Linked DNA regions of Pirellula sp. SH-Sr6A. Each later gene encodes a partner of the first gene's protein in a complex. Links are inferred from orthologs where the notes say so. Each region holds a gene or a part of one and is shown on either strand. Other genes may lie near its edges.

What was found.
Region 2: VN12_RS22625 (region 1) and dnaX share a complex: the UniProt entries of both Bacillus subtilis proteins name them as parts of the DNA clamp loading complex. The link is inferred for Pirellula sp. SH-Sr6A from one-to-one orthologs.

What each region holds. Positions count from the first base shown.
Region 1 is NZ_CP011272.1:5,851,763-5,854,940, forward strand. What follows is about bases 62-2,915. They hold VN12_RS22625 (DNA polymerase III subunit), read left to right. Parts: upstream 62-916; coding sequence 917-1,915; downstream 1,916-2,915. Other genes in these bases: VN12_RS22615 (Gfo/Idh/MocA family protein), read left to right, coding at 62-200; VN12_RS22620 (hypothetical protein), read left to right, coding at 363-884; VN12_RS22630 (efflux RND transporter periplasmic adaptor subunit), read left to right, coding at 2,023-2,915. Also shown: more of VN12_RS22615, read left to right, coding at 1-61; more of VN12_RS22630, read left to right, coding at 2,916-3,178. UniProt on the Bacillus subtilis protein: DNA polymerase III is a complex, multichain enzyme responsible for most of the replicative synthesis in bacteria.
Region 2 is NZ_CP011272.1:5,480,266-5,483,505, reverse strand. What follows is about bases 110-3,025. They hold dnaX (DNA polymerase III subunit gamma/tau), read left to right. Parts: upstream 110-522; coding sequence 523-2,529; downstream 2,530-3,025. Other genes in these bases: ruvA (Holliday junction branch migration protein RuvA), read right to left, coding at 2,581-3,025; VN12_RS21335 (DUF6265 family protein), read right to left, coding at 110-417. Also shown: more of VN12_RS21335, read right to left, coding at 1-109; more of ruvA, read right to left, coding at 3,026-3,216; crossover junction endodeoxyribonuclease RuvC, read right to left, coding at 3,213-3,240. UniProt on the Bacillus subtilis protein: Part of the beta sliding clamp loading complex, which hydrolyzes ATP to load the beta clamp onto primed DNA to form the DNA replication pre-initiation complex.

The DNA.
Region 1 (3,178 bases):
TCGCTATGGCCGACGCGGTCATTGCACTCACCACCAACGTGGCGATGCGAAAAGGAGCGCGAGGTGAAGCGGGCTTTGTCAAGTTCGAAGAGTCTTGGTTCGATGTCAAGTCGGACGATACTCCGGACGGAAGCAACGTCTCGCAAGAGATGGATGCGATGAGAAACTACAAGATCGATGGCGGAACTCAATCCGCTTAAAGACCCTGTAGAACTTAACACGGCCACATCGCTCGACGGGCTGCTAGGTAGTAGCCCGTCGAGCTATTGATCCGGATCGGCACCGAGCGGCTTTCGCACGGTTTGCGAAACCCAGCCCTAGAGCTCAAGCTCTCTGCATTCGAAAGTCGCCACCCAAAGACCATGAGCGAAGTTGCCACCACTCGCCCGCCGAGAACCATTCCGGGCAAGCTCTTCGCGATCCCCTTTGCGGTTGTTGTACTATTTTTGCTCTGGCTCGTTTTTTCGATGGCCGTTCGGTTTCAGACGATCATGAAGCAACTGGAACGAACCCGAGGTGCTTGGCCGGCCGCTAGTGTTTCGCTGTTCGAGCGATACGAGTTGTTGATAAATTCCAACCCAGCTTGGACAGAATCCCAACGCGATGCACTGCGCCGAGAAATCGATGACGCCAAGAAGGTCACCCAGTTCGATCAGCAGAGCCCCAAGTTCTATCGCTTGGAGCAGTTGGTTCGGGATAGCGGTCATCCCCAAGACGTTGTCTCCAGCGACGAATTCCCAGAGTCCGTGTTGGATGTCATGCGCCTCGATCGAGAACGCGAACTCTTGCAAAATGACTTCGTCGGACGTGCTACCGTGTACGGCCTGCGTCTGAAGCTACCTCCCATTTTCGATCTTCAGACCCCCAATCGTCCAAGGCAGTAGTTCATTTCGCGAATGGCAGTGGTGAAGCGACTATGGATTGGAATTCATTTCTGGGACATCACCGACAACGCGGATGGTTTGCCAATGCCATCCGCACGAATAGGCTTGCTAGTACCTTTCTCCTCGTCGGTCAGGATGCCATCGGCAAGCGAACGTTTGCGAGATTGATTGCCAAGACCCTGCTCTGCCTGAGAAACGACCCGAAGGACTTCTCTCCCTGCGGCCTCTGCGAAGCGTGCGTGCAAGTGGAAGCTGGAACCCATCCCGATTGGCTGCAGATCGAACGGGAAAAAGGGAGGACAGCCCTCTCCATCGATCAGTTTATCGGCCCAGAAGACAATCGGATGCGAGCGGGACTTTGCTACGAAATTCGAATGAAACCGTATTCGGGGCGTAGAAAGATCGCCGTCATCGACGATGCGGACACCATTGGTGTGGAAGGTGCGAACAGCCTGCTCAAGACACTGGAAGAGCCACCTCCGGGTTCTGTCATCTTCCTCATCAGCACCAGCCTGCAGCGGCAACTGCCGACTATTCGGTCGCGTTGCCAAGTTGTTCGGTTTCAAGGCCTTTCGGTAGAAGATCTCGCTCAGCTCGCAATTCGACAGGGGATTGCAAATGGTCCGGAAGAAGCCAAACGGATCGCTTCCGAGGCCCAGGGATCGCTCGCTTCGTTTTCCGTGCTTATGGACGATGAACTCCGAGAATTCAAATCGCAATTGCTGCAGCAGCTCGAGGGCCATCCTTTTGATTTCCCACGCTTTACCAAGGCGATGTTGACCAACATGGATAGTGTTGGTGCCGATTCCCAAGCGAAACGGGAGCGTTTAAAATTATTGATTGACTTTGTTCAGCAGAACTACCAAGCGAAACTGATGGATGCGGTTCGCCAGGGGAACGCCACCGGTATCGAGACAGGAGTTTCTCTGATACGCCGCTGCATGGATGCGAAAGAACACGTGGATAGGATCGTCGCCCCTGCAGCACTCGTGGAGGCCTGGTCAGCCGATCTCGCTAGCCTCAAGGGGTGACACCCCATTGGGTAACCGCCATTTCCCTCTTTATCGATTGCCTCGAGTAGTCTTTCGATCAAAATAAAAGCTTGATCGATCCCTCCCTCAACCCCACCTCCGATCGAATGAAAAACACGCATCCTCACCATCCTTTCGCCAAGTTCCGCTATGCCCTCCTCGGCGCGACCGTTTGGGCGCCCCTGAGCGGATGCAACGAAACGCACGAGGAAACAAAAAAAACTGCCGTGATCGAACAGATCGTCGAAGCAGACGTGATGGTCGTCGAACCAGTCAACTGGCCGACTACCGTCCGATGCCAAGGGAGCTTGATGGCCGACGAAACAACGACCGTCAGCGCGAAGGTAGGAGGCCGTGTCTCGGCGGTCCTGTTTGAAATTGGAGACCTCGCCTCGGCGGGACAAATTCTGGTCGAAATCGACTCCGAAGAATACCAACTCCAAGCCGAACAAGCCGATGCACAGCTTTCCCAAGCTCGAGCCGCCGTCGGCTTGAAACCCGATGATCCCCTCGATGGATTGAACCCTGACAATGCTCCACCCGTTCGGGAGGCAAAGGCGGTCTTGGACGAGGCGACCAAGGCTTTGGCTCGGATCAATTCACTCGCCGGAAGCGATGTTGTCACAGAAAATGATCTCGAACTAGCCATCGCAGCGGAACGTGTGGCGGCCGCGCGACTCGCTTCAGCTCAAAACGCAGTCCGAGAAAAAATCGCCTTGATCCGAGTCCAAATGGCGCAGCGAGGACTGGCGCATCAACGACTGAACGACACACGCGTTCCCTCCCCATTCGAAGGCTATATACAGTCGAAAAACGTTGCCATCGGAGCATTCGTGCAAGCAGGACAACCCCTCCTTACCTTGGTGCGAAATCAAAAACTCCGATTCCGCGCCAGCGTTCCCGAACGATATGCTCATCAATTGAAAGTAGGACAACGTGTCGATGTCCGATTCGACCTGAGCAATCAAGTTCGCGAAGGGACTGTCTCCCGAATCAGTCCAAACCTCGATCCGATGAATAGATCTCTCGGTTTTGAAGTCGACCTCGACAACGCAGACCAATCCCTGCGGAGCGGCCTCTTCGGCGAAGCAACCATCGAGATTGCCCCTGAAGCGAAGAGCCTAGCGATTCCCACAAACACTCTCCAACGATTTGCAGGTGTAGACAAGGTATGGAAAGTCGTCGACGGAAAAGTCAAGGAACAAGTCGTCTTGGTCGGCTCAGCCCGCGATGGGTGGGTTGAAATCCAAAAGGGAATTCAAT
Region 2 (3,240 bases), 370 kb from region 1 along the record:
TCCTCCCATCACCCACAGCTGTGGATGAATCTTGTTCTTGGAGATGACCGAAAGAATGTGTTTGGCTTCATCGTTGAGCTGGGTGGGAAACCACCAAGCGCTGATTTCGATCCCGTGTTTTCGTGTTTGCGAGATTTCCTCTTCGAAAGTAGGTATGTGCTCCGCCCGGTAATCGTACGCGAACTTTCGAATCCCCAGGTCCTGCAGCATCTCGGCTCGCTCGGCAGGTGTTCGCTTTTTGCTGTCGAAGGGAACGATACACCACGCTATCAAATTCTCGCGTGAATAGAGCCCCGCAGGTGCCGTTGATTGCGCTGCGACGGGGGAAGAAATCCACCCCAGGGCGACCAGCCAGACAATGCAAGTCCAACTGAGTGCCTGCGATCGAGATGGAGTCGTAAGACATAGAGAGTGCATAGCAAGCTGGCCTCAGTGCAGCGGAGGGAATGGCTGTTGTCGTCAGAGTAACCGGAGTATACTCAACCCCGGAAGCGATCGACTACCCGCTGGACATTGTAAGACATGGAAACTCCCTTGGATGCTACGACCGGAAATCAGAAATACACGGTCGTCGCACGTAGGTACCGGCCGAAAACCTTCTCCGAATTGGTAGGGCAGTCGACGGTAGCCCAGGCGCTGCTCAATGCCATCCATACGAACCGGGTCGGACATGCGTATCTCTTTACCGGGGCGAGGGGGGTTGGAAAAACCAGTACCGCCCGCATTTTCGCGAAGGCGTTGAATGCTTCCGCGAGCGCTGACGGAGAATTTGACCCTCAATCCGACATCGCCCAAGCGATCGACTCGGGTGAGGATATGGATGTCATCGAGATCGATGGCGCGAGCAATCGTGGGATCGATGAAATTCGACAGCTCCGCGCCAACGCTGCAGTTCGTCCCAGCCGATCTCCGTACAAGATCTACATCATCGACGAAGTCCACATGCTGACAACCCAGGCGTTCAACGCATTGTTGAAGACGCTGGAGGAACCGCCTGGACATGTGAAGTTCATCTTCTGCACCACGGACCCAGAAAAGATGCCGATCACGGTATTGTCCCGGTGCCAACGTTTTGATTTCCCCCCCGTTCATACCGATCAGATTTTGGGGCGGCTTCAATACATTTGCGAAAACGAGGGTACCGAAGCAGACGAAGCCGCACTGCAGATCATCGCTCGCCGCGCTGCAGGCTCCATGCGTGACAGCCAGTCCCTACTGGAACAACTGCTCAGCTTTAGCGGTAATCGGATCACCGTATCCGATGTGCATGCGATGCTTGGAACAGCCGACGAAACGAGACTGGCTTCGTTCGCATCCAAAATGATTCAACGCGATGCGGCCGGAGCCCTCGACGAATTGAACGTCGCAGCAGGAGAAGGAGTCGACGTCGGTCAGCTCGCCGAACAACTTCTTGGTTATCTGCGGGACATGATGGTCGTGACGGTCGGGTGCGGTAGCGACCTTATCAAAACCGCGAATCCATCCAGTCTCGAGCCATTGCGAACCTGGGGACAACAATGGGGCGTCGCCTCGCTGATGGCTGCGATTCAGATTTTGGATGAAACAATCGTCAAGATGAGGCACAGCGTCCAGAGCCGTGTACTCGTCGAAATCGCCATCGTCCAAATTTGTCAGCTTCAAGATCTGCAGGCCCTCACAGACTTGGTTAAGGCCCTGGCGTCGGGGCAATCCCTCCCTCCCCCCCGGCCGCCCGTTCATACCACGACGGCACTACCAACGCCTCCTGCAGGATCGTCGAAGCCTGCAACTCCAGCGCAGCCAGTTGTTCCAAGCACAGGTTCCTCGCAACAAAAACCTGCCTCCGCTGCAGCATCGGAATCGACCGAAGCAAAAAAAAAAGATGAGACCGTAACGGGAGCCACGCTCCCTTCGAGAAACGAACCATCGCCCGGGACCGAGAAACCCGCCGCACTGACCGCCGCTGCGACTTCGCCGACGACCGCGACACAAGCGAACGACCAAACCGCAGCCCTGTCCGTGTCGAAGGAGGGGGAACCGACTCCTAAAAATCCTTCCGATACGAACGTCGCGGACACTCCCCTGCATCAACTGCGAGCCGCAGCGCAATCGATCGGTGGATTGATTGTGGAATGCGTCAACATGATCACCCGTGTCCAGGTCGCTGACAAAGGAAAATGGAGAGCTTTCGTTGCCAAGGAAGGTCGATTTGCGATCGATTATTTCCAAACTGCGGACAATTCCAGAAAGCTCACAAGCTCTCTTGCTGACCAATTCCGCGTCGAAGCAGTTCTTGAATTCACTCTCACCGATGAGGTCGCCCCGCATGTTGAGAGCAAAGCGCCGGCACCCGTTGTCGAGGAGTTCCGACCGAGTGTTCCTCAATCCCAATTGATTCGCAAAGCGATGACCAATCCCATCGTTCAGCAATTTGTCGAAATGTTCGATGGCCAGATCGTTCGAGTAGATCCAGCTCAATCGATCCGTCCGGTCATCGCGCAAACGAGCACTTCCGAGCCGAGCGAACTAATCGCCGACACCGACGAATAGTATTCATTGCAAAAGAAATGTTAGTGCCGAGGACCTACCCGCCGAGAATGGTCACTTCTGAGAGTTTGCTTGGCGTTGGTAGATGGCTTGTATCATGGTCTCGGTGTCTTTGAATTTCTGACCGGTCGCGAGAGCTTGTTCGATCAATCGACGGGCATCGGCTTCACCGTGTCCCAACACCAGCAACGCGGCAAACGTTTCATCGACAACCCCGGGCTTTTGCACCTCTGCGTTGGGCATTTCTCGGCGGACCAAAAGTGCAAAGCGAGGCATTTTGCGACGAAGGGTCGCAATGATCTTCTCGGCCGTCGCCGCTCCGATTCCGGGCAAAGTGGAAAGCCCTTTGGCGTCTTGCTGCTCAATCATGATCGCCGTGTCTTGCACCGGACGGACCATGGCACGAAGCGCTTTCTTTGCCCCAACTCCATCGACCGAACAAAAGAGCTCAAAGAAGTCGCGTTCAATCGTGGTCAAAAACCCGACCAATTTCGGGGTGAGACGCGACCCCTGTGCTGCGTTTCCATCGATGTAATGCAAGGTGTGGAGGGAAATCGATTTCCCCAAGTCGGCCTGCAAATGCCTGCGGGTGTACTCGGGAATCGAGACTTCGTATTCGAATGGCGGAATGTGAAGGGTCGCGGTGTCGTTAGAAAGGCTCAACAGCTGGCCAGTTATTTTCGTGATCACTTGGTTTTCCTGCTCTTGGTGATG